Regions from separate parts of the Streptomyces sp. NPDC047841 genome, predicted to be linked through region 2. Evidence: riboswitches for the same ligand, from Rfam matches in the RefSeq annotation. Region 2 holds a riboswitch; the other holds the start of a gene.
The links. Region 2 has a riboswitch for cyclic di-AMP ahead of AB0947_RS09155 (transglycosylase family protein). Riboswitches for the same ligand answer to the same signal wherever they lie in the genome.
Positions count from the first base shown of each region.

Region 1 (4,716 bases), on a different contig from region 2:
GTCGGCGAAGTCCTTGGGCGTGGCCGGCGGCTCGGTGCCGCGGTCCTTGCCGGAGGCGGCCCCGGTGGCGTGGTAGACCTCGTTGCTCTTGCTGTCGTAGCCCCAGACGTCCTTGCCGTCGTGGATGAGGCTGTACTCGGCGCCGCTCTCCAGCAGCGACAGCTTCTGCCGGTCGGGGCCGTCGGCGGCGACGCGCAGGGTGTGCGTGCCGGAGACCAGCTCGGTGAGCTTGGCCTTCGGGTCGGCGGAGGAGCCGTCGCCGGAGCCGCCCCGGCCCGAGCCGGACATCAGGCCGTTCTGGAGGCCGCCCAAATCGGGCAGGCCGAGGTCGGTGCTGACCTTCACCGTGCCGGACAGCTGCTGCACGTCCGACTTGGCGATCTTCTCGATGAGCTGCTGGGCGCTGATCCTCGGCAGGTCGGGGTCACCGGAGTCGGCGAGCGCCGGGACCAGCCCGATCGTGGCCGCCGCCACCCCCACCACCGCGACCGGCACGGCGTACCGGGCGGCCTTGCGCCGGCCCGAGCGCGGGTGCTCGTCCCGCGCGGCGCCCACTGCGTCGTCGGATTCGTACGGTGCCATGTGTGCCTTACCTCCGTCGTCGGCGGCGGCTGTCCTCACCCTGGTCCGCTGGTCCACCCTGAGCCGCCATTCTCACCCGAAACGGTGAGGAGTGGTGATTTCCGTGATGTCCATCTGACCAAATCGGCTGTGCACAAGCGTCAGACCACGGAGCCAACTCCGTCTACACCTGCGGTATGACATCCGGCGGTGGTTCCTCCGCCCGACCCGTAGGGGTCGCGCCGGACGCCGGGGCCCGTACGGGTGACCGGCCCGGTCAGCCGGCGCGGTGCACGACCGCGTCGCACAGCTCGATCAGCGCCGCCTTGGCATCGCACTCGCGCAGCGGGGCGAGCGCGGCCCGCGCCTCCTCCGCGTACCGCACGGTGTCCCGGCGGGCCTGCTCCAGCGCGGGGTGCGCGCGCAGCGCGGCCAGCGCCTCGGCGTGCCGGGCGTCGTCGCTGAGGTCGGAGTCCAGCAGCGCGCACAGCGCGACGTCCTCGGCCAGGCCCAGCCGGGCGGCCCGCTCGCGCAGCCGGAGCACCGGCAGGGTCGGGATGCCCTCCCGCAGGTCGGTGCCCGGGGTCTTGCCGGACTCGTGGGAGTCGGAGGCGATGTCCAGGACGTCGTCCGCGAGCTGGAAGGCGACGCCGAGGCGTTCCCCGTACTGGGTGAGGACGTCGACGACCGTCTCGTCCGCGCCGGACATCATCGCGCCGAACCGGCACGACACCGCCACCAGGGAGCCCGTCTTGCCGGCGAGCACGTCCAGATAGTGCTCGACCGGGTCTCGGCCGTCCGAGGGACCCGCGGTCTCCAGGATCTGGCCGGTGACGAGCCGTTCGAAGGCGAGGGCCTGCACCCGGACCGCCTCGGGACCGAGGTCGGCGAGGATCTGGGACGCGCGGGCGAAGAGGAAGTCGCCGGTGAGGACCGCGACGGAGTTGCCCCAGCGGGTGTTGGCGCTGTCCACGCCACGCCGTACGGCCGCCTCGTCCATGACGTCGTCGTGGTACAGCGTGGCCAGGTGGGTCAGCTCCACGACCACGGCCGAGGGCACCACGCCCGGGGCGTAGGGGTCGCCGAACTGGGCCGCGAGCATCACGAGCAGTGGCCGGAACCGCTTCCCGCCCGCCCGCACCAGGTGCTGCGCTGCCTCCGTGATGAACGGGACCTCGCTCTTGGTGGCTTCGAGCAAGCCTTCCTCGACAGCCGCCAATCCGGCCTGGACATCGGCTTCCAGAGCCTGGTCCCGCACGCTCAGCCCGAACGGCCCGACGACGGTCACGAGGGGTCTCCTGTCTGCTGGTGTCTGCTGGCGGTTACACGGTTTGTCGATAGGTCGCTGCCATCACTCAAGTCAGCGTATCCGGTCCTGTTTCGATCACCGATAGCGCCCACCGGTCCAGCCTGGGCGATACCGGATCATGACCGGCATGGTTTTGATCACACAGTGTGAGCGGATTTTTATCCATATAAGAGTAATCCGGACACTGTGCCCTCGCCTCGGCAACGACGCCCCCCATATGCCAGGTTCCGCCACCACCCCGACTTCCGGTGCAAATCCCCCTAATCCCTCATATCCGATTTAAAACTGTTTGCCATTTCGTGAGTTGGGTCACGCGCCCGGCCGGCCCGGCCGCCCGGCCCGGTTCTCGCAACCCCTTGCCGTGTCGGCGAGTTGAGGATTGGCAACCGCAAAGGATCAAGCACCTCATACGGCATCGATCAAGGTCAAATCGCACGTTGTATGAATCCGGCCCTTGTTCCCGACATGTGCTCTCGCATACGTTCCGGGCCGTCGGGCGGACGCCGAATCCTGCCGCCGCCCGCATACCCATCGACGAACTCATTCGTACGGCAGGAGCGGGGGACCCAGGTAAGCCGCCGGTCCGGAACGGCACACGCCGCGCCGGGACGGCTAGGGGTGAAGCCATGCCTCCGTCAGGGGCACGGCCGGGCATCTCCCCGCCCGAACCCGACAGCTCACCTCGCAGGCGCCGGAGAGGAACGCCCCCATGTCTGCTGTCGCCCAGCCCCGCCGTACCCGGAACAGCCGCCTGGTCCGCGCGCTCACCGCCGTCGGCACCGGTGCCGCCGTCCTCGCCCTGCCGCTCATCGGCGCGGCCGACGCCTCCGCGGCCCCCCGCACCACCACCACGCCGGCCACCACCCCGGCCGGCTACCCGAACAACCTCGACGGCTGGATCCGCGAGTCACTGGCGATCATGGCCGAGAAGCACATCCCGGGCACGTACAACGGCATCCACCGCAACATCATCCGCGAGTCCTCGGGCAACCCGAAGGCCATCAACCTCTGGGACTCCAACGCCGCCAAGGGCATCCCGTCCAAGGGCCTGCTCCAGGTCATCGACCCCACGTTCAACGCGTACCACGTGGCCGGGACGTCCTTCGACATCTACGACCCGGTCGCCAACATCACCGCCGCCTGCAACTACGCGGCCGCGCGGTACGGGTCCATCGACAACGTGTTCGGCGCGTACTGACGGGCACCGGCGGCCTGACCGGGCACCGGCCGGCCGCCTGACCGGGCGCTGCCGGTGTCCCGGTCAGCCGGTCAGCCGGTCGGGAAGAGTCGTTCGAGGACGACGGCGACGCCGTCGTCCTCGTTCGACGAGGTGACCTCGTCGGCCACCGCCTTCAGTTCCGGGTGCGCGCCGGCCATGGCGACACCGCGCCCGGCCCAGTCGAACATCGGGATGTCGTTGGGCATGTCGCCGAACGCGAGGGCCCGTTCGGCGGCGATCCCGAGCCGTTCCGCGGCCAGCGCCAGCCCGGTCGCCTTCGTCACCCCGCACGGCTGGAGCTCCACCGTGCCCGGCCCCGACATCGTGACCGTCGCGAGCGAGCCCACCGCCGCGCGGGCCACGGCCGCCAGCTCGTCGTCGGACAGGGTGGCGTGCCGCAGCAGCACCTTGCTGATGGGCGCGCACCACAGGTCGTCCCGCCGGCCGACCCGCACCGCGGGCAGTGTCGGGTGGGGCATCCGGTAGCCGGGCTCGATGAGCGTGAGCCCGTCCACGCCGTCCTGGTCGACCGCCGCGTAGACCTCCCCCACCTCCGCCTCGATCTTGCCGAGCGCCGTCTCGGCCAGCTCCCGGTCCAGCCGGACGGACCACAGCAGACGGTCGGTCGCGGCGTCGTAGACCTGGGCCCCCTGTCCGCACACCGCGAGCCCGGCACCGCCGAGGTCCGCGAGCAGCGACCGCACCCGCGGGGCCGGGCGGCCCGTCACCACCAGGTGGCGGGCACCGGCCCGCGCCACCCGCGCGAGCGCGGCGAGGGACCGGTCCGAGACGGTGTCGTCGCCGCGCAGCAGCGTCCCGTCCAGGTCGGTGGCGATCAGTGCATATGCCGGGGTGGGTGCCATGATCAGAGAATACGGACAGCACGCCCCGCCGACTCATCTGTCGTTCCCCGCACTTACGTGCCGCTCCCGCCCAACCGCTCACCGCTGTTGGCGCGATGGGCACCGCTCGGCCCAGACCTGCCGAGCCCCGGGTGAGGCACTGCCCAAGACACGCGCCTCGGCCGTAACGTGTGGCCCGACCACATGGAACGCAGTGCCATGCATGGCCCGGATGAGAGTGAGGCAGCACCCCATGCCCCCCTTCGACGTCCCCGAGGGCGACCCCTTCGGTCCGCACAACCTCCCCTACGGCGTGTTCTCGCCCTCCGGCAGCACGGAGCGGAGGATCGGCGTCCGGCTCGGGAACCACGTCCTCGACGCGGGCGCCGCGGCCGCCGCGCTCGGCTCGCCCCACCAGCCGCTGCTCGCCCGGCCCACCCTCAACCCGCTGCTGGCCGCCGGCCGCGCCACCTGGTCGGACGTACGGCGCTCCGTCGCGTCCTGGGTCACCGACCCGGCGCACCGCGCGACCGTCGAGCCGCTGTTCCACCCCCTGTCCGAGGTGAGCCTGCACCTGCCCTTCGAGGTCGCGGACTACGTCGACTTCTACGCCTCGGAGAACCACGCCCGCAACGTCGGCCGGATCTTCCGCCCCGACGCCGAGGACTCCCTCACCCCCAACTGGAAGCACCTGCCGATCGGTTACCACGGCCGCTCCGGCACCGTCGTCGTCTCCGGCACGGACGTCGTACGCCCGTGCGGGCAGCGCAAGGGCCCGGCCGACC
Region 1 is NZ_JBEYRP010000002.1:84,144-88,859, reverse strand. Features, by position in the region: gene AB0947_RS02940 (DUF2092 domain-containing protein) at 1-582, opposite strand, end outside; gene AB0947_RS02935 (polyprenyl synthetase family protein) at 839-1,849, opposite strand; cyclic di-AMP (ydaO/yuaA leader) riboswitch at 2,393-2,574, shown strand; gene AB0947_RS02930 (transglycosylase SLT domain-containing protein) at 2,580-3,068, shown strand; gene AB0947_RS02925 (HAD family hydrolase) at 3,140-3,952, opposite strand; gene fahA (fumarylacetoacetase) at 4,185-4,716, shown strand, end outside.
Region 1: another riboswitch for cyclic di-AMP. It lies ahead of AB0947_RS02930 (transglycosylase SLT domain-containing protein); the one in region 2 lies ahead of AB0947_RS09155 (transglycosylase family protein).

Region 2 (4,716 bases):
TGCGCACCCTGCCGGTGGAGTTCACACCCGGCGGCGCCTGAACAGCGCGCGCCTGCCGGACACACCGTCCGACCTGGTACGGCAGGACCCCGCACAGGCTTCTGCAAGGGAACATGACAGACGTTCACCTCTGTGATCTTCACGTGATCTGTGCGGCATGAACTTGTGACAAGTGATCGTCTGCCGATACGTTCACCCATCAGCGCGGCGACCGGCTCCGTCCGCCGCGCCGGTCCTGCTGTCGCTCGAAAGGCTTCTGCATGCTCTCCGGGAACGGCCGACACCGTCGCCCCCGCCAGGCCCCGGCTCTCCTCGTCGCGGCCGGAGTGACCGGCTCCGCCATCGCCATCCCGCTGCTCGGCGCGGCGAGCGCCAACGCGGCCGACGGCACCACGTGGGACAAGGTGGCCGAGTGCGAGAGCGGCGGCTCGTGGAGCGCGGACACCGGCAACGGGTACTACGGCGGCCTGCAGATCTCGCAGGAGGACTGGAACGCCTACGGCGGCGGCCAGTACGCGGCCAGCCCCGACCAGGCGAGCCGCAACCAGCAGATCGCCGTCGCCGAGAAGATCCTCGCCGACAAGGGCACCACGCCCTGGGCCACCTGCGCCCTGCTGTCCGGTCTCACCGAGGGCTCGGGTTCGACGCACGTCGACACGGGCGTCGGCGGTTCAGGCGGTTCGGGCAGCGCGGGCGGTTCGGGCAGTACGGGCGGTTCGGGTAAAACGTCCGGATCGGGGGGCAACTCCGGTACATCCGGTTCCTCCGGCAGCTCCGGCTCGTCCGGTCTGCCGGATTCGTCGCCCTCCGCGGACGCGGACTCCGACGCCAACTCCGGCTCCGGGGCCGGGTCCTCCTCGGGCGAGGCCACCACCACTCCGAGCGCCAAGCCGGACAAGGGCGCCGGTACGGCCACCGGTTCGACAGGTACCGACACCCCCAAGTCCGACAAGTCCACCACTCCGGACGCCGGAAGCCCGCAGGGAACCGGCAGCGTGCCCACCGCCACCCCGGACACCGGGGTCGGGAACGACCCGCAGCAGGCCGCCGGTTCCTGGAGCCTGGTCGACACCGGGTCCCTCGGCGGCGGACGCCACCGGGGCCCGAGCGCGGACGAGGGCAGCGGGGGCGAAAGCGTGACAAACGGTCAGAACGCCGCGTCTTCCGGCCGGCACGCCTCCCATGACACGGACACGTACACGGTCCGTCAGGGCGACACGCTGGCCTCCATCGCCGACTCCCTTGACGTCGACGGCGGATGGCGCGCGCTGTACGCCGGCAACAAGAAGGCCATCGGGACCGACCCGAATCACATCAGTGCCGGTCAGACCCTGGAAGTCGGGGGCGAAACGGGCGCGAAGTAGGGGGAGTTGGCGTCCCGCTTAGCGCCCTAATGTCCGGTTTGGCGAAAGTGTGGGATGAGTCTCAGAAGCCCTGATCGTCTTTGATATTCCGCGGATCGCGTGTCTACGGTCGTGATCGCTCGTCACCACGAGCCCCGGCAGCCGCAACGCCGAATCCTGCCAGCGGTTGCCCGGGAACAGTCGTCGCGTCAAGCGCCGTAGGCAGGAGCGGGGGACCCAAGGTAGGTGCCGGGCCCGGCAGTTGATGCCGGAACCGGCTCGGGGTGAAGCCGCACCCGCGTGAGCGGAGTGCGGCCGGGCAACTCAACCGGCCCGAACCCGACAGCTCACCTCGCAGGCGTCGGTGAGGGGATCGATCCATGCTGTTTTCCAGCAAGGGCAAGCACCGTCGTCCGTCCAAGGCCGTCCGCGCCGTCGCGCTCGCCGGTGTCACCGGTGCCGCCGTCGCCGCTCCGCTGATGGCGGCCGGCAACGCCTCCGCCGCCACCGCCTCCCAGTGGGACACGGTCGCCCAGTGCGAGTCCGGTGGCAACTGGTCCATCAACACCGGCAACGGCTACTACGGCGGTCTGCAGTTCTCCGCCTCCACCTGGGCCGCGTACGGCGGCACGCAGTACGCCGGCACCGCCGACAAGGCGAGCAAGGCGCAGCAGATATCCGTCGCCGAGAAGGTCCTCGCCGCTCAGGGCAAGGGCGCCTGGCCGGTCTGCGGCACGGGCCTGTCCGGCACTCCGTACAACGGCTCCGCGCCGAGCACCTCCACCCCGAGCACCTCCAACGGCTCCAGCACCTCCACCGGCTCCAGCACCTCCACCGGCTCGGGCAGCTCCACGGGCTCGGGCAGCTCCACCGCCACCCGCTCCACCGGCGAGCAGGCCGCCTCCCGCTCCGCCGAGCGTCCGGCCGCGAGCGCGAGCAAGGGCCAGGGCAAGACCGTCACCACCCCGACCGGCAAGAAGGTCAAGAAGGGCGACGGCGAGTACAAGGTCGTCACCGGTGACACCCTCAGCTCCATCGCCGGCAAGCGCCACGTGCAGGGCGGCTGGCAGAAGCTGTTCGAGCTGAACAAGGACATCGTCGAGGACGCCAACCTGATCTACCCCGGTCAGCAGCTGCACCTGAAGTAAGACCCGCCCGGCGGCCCGCGCCCGCGCGCGGGCCCGCTGAAGGCCCCCAGCGGGCCGTACCCCCGTCCCCACGGGCTCCCCGCCCGGTGCGTGTTCCCCCGTACGCACCAGGGCGGGGCTTTTTGCGTCCACCGGCCCGGAACCCTTTGTTTCGGCGAGAAACAAAAGGTACCGTCGGCGTGTCCACGGGACGGTCGGTCGGTGGCCGACGCCCCCGGGACGGTTAGGCTCTAGTCGCAAGGCACAGCCGTAAGGCACACCGCCCCGCACTTCCAGCGTCACATCCAAGAAGGAGATGCTCGTGCCGTCCATCGACGTCGTCGTAGCCCGGGAAATCCTGGACTCCCGAGGCAACCCCACGGTCGAGGTCGAGGTCGGCCTCGACGACGGCAGCACGGGTCGTGCCGCCGTCCCGTCCGGCGCCTCGACCGGCGCCTTCGAGGCCATCGAGCTCCGCGACGGCGACCCGAACCGCTACCAGGGCAAGGGCGTCGAGAAGGCCGTCCTCGCCGTGATCGAGCAGATCGGCCCCGAGCTGGTCGGCTACGACGCCACCGAGCAGCGCCTGATCGACCAGGCCATGTTCGACCTGGACGCCACCGACAACAAGGGCTCCCTCGGCGCCAACGCCATCCTCGGCGTCTCGCTCGCCGTCGCGCACGCCGCCTCCGAGGCCAGCGACCTCCCCCTCTTCCGCTACCTGGGCGGCCCGAACGCGCACCTGCTGCCGGTGCCGATGATGAACATCCTGAACGGCGGCTCGCACGCCGACTCCAACGTGGACATCCAGGAGTTCATGATCGCCCCGATCGGCGCGGAGTCCTTCTCCGAGGCCCTGCGCTGGGGCACCGAGGTCTACCACACCCTGAAGAAGGTCCTGAAGAGCAAGGGCCTGTCCACCGGCCTCGGCGACGAGGGCGGCTTCGCCCCGAACCTCGGCTCCAACCGTGAGGCCCTCGACCTCATCCTGGAGGCCATCAAGGAGGCCGGCTACATCGCCGGCCAGCAGATCGCCCTCGCGCTCGACGTGGCCGCCTCCGAGTTCTACAAGGACGGCAAGTACCTCTTCGAGGGCAAGGAGCGCTCCGCCGCCGAGATGACGGAGTACTACGAGGAGCTCGTGGCGGCCTACCCGCTCGTCTCCATCGAGGACCCGCTGTTCGAGGACGACTGGGCCGGCTGGAAGGTCATCACCGACAAGCTCGGCGACAAGGTCCAGCTGGTCGGCGACGACCTGTTCGTCACCAACCCCGAGCGCCTCGCCCGCGGCATCGAGGAGGGCGCCGCCAACGCCCTGCTGGTCAAGGTCAACCAGATCGGCTCGCTGACCGAGACCCTGGACGCCGTCGAGCTGGCCCAGCGCAACGGCTTCAAGTGCATGATGTCGCACCGCTCCGGCGAGACCGAGGACGTCACCATCGCCGACCTGGCCGTCGCCACCAACTGCGGCCAGATCAAGACCGGCGCCCCGGCCCGCTCCGAGCGCGTCGCCAAGTACAACCAGCTGCTGCGCATCGAGGAGATCCTCGACGACGCGGCGGTGTACGCGGGCCGCAGCGCGTTCCCGCGTTTCCGCGGCGGGATCTCCAAGGGCTGACCCATCCTGGCGTAGGGCTCAGCCAGTCGTACGTACGTCCCCGTGCTCGGTCCCGTACCGTGTCCGGGGACGTACGCGCGTGTGAAAGGGGAGGCGGAGAGCCAGATGGCCGTGAGGGACCGGGACCGTTTCTCCACCGCGACCAGGCTGCGGCTGCTCGGCGAGCAGACCGCGGCCCGGGTCTACCGTTCCCAGACCAAGCGGCAGGCCCGCCGCTCCCGGCTCACCGGCCGCGCGGCCCTGCTCGCGCTCGTGCTGTGCACGATGATCGTCGCCCTCGCCTACCCGATGCGGCAGTACGTCTCCCAGCGCGAGCAGATCGCCGACCTGGAGCGGCAGCGGCAGCAGGCCCGTGAACGCGTCGAGCAGCTGCGCGACCTGAAGGCGCGCTGGCAGGACGACGCCTACGCCGAGCAGCAGATCCGCCGCCGGCTGCACTACGTGATGCCCGGCGAGACCGGGTACGTGGTGGTCGACCCGGGCGCCGCCAGGCAGTCCCGCGCGGACCTCGGGGCCGCCCGCCGGCCCTGGTACACGAACGTCTGGGAAGGCGTCGACAAGGCCGACGCCTCCGACCAGTGACCGGCTCGCCCGGTCCGGCAACCGACACCAACCCACCCTGAAAGCA
Region 2 is NZ_JBEYRP010000005.1:84,816-89,531, reverse strand. Features, by position in the region: gene AB0947_RS09165 (cytochrome P450) at 1-41, shown strand, start outside; gene AB0947_RS09160 (transglycosylase family protein) at 261-1,364, shown strand; cyclic di-AMP (ydaO/yuaA leader) riboswitch at 1,548-1,719, shown strand; gene AB0947_RS09155 (transglycosylase family protein) at 1,724-2,491, shown strand; gene eno (phosphopyruvate hydratase) at 2,787-4,088, shown strand; gene AB0947_RS09145 (septum formation initiator family protein) at 4,194-4,670, shown strand.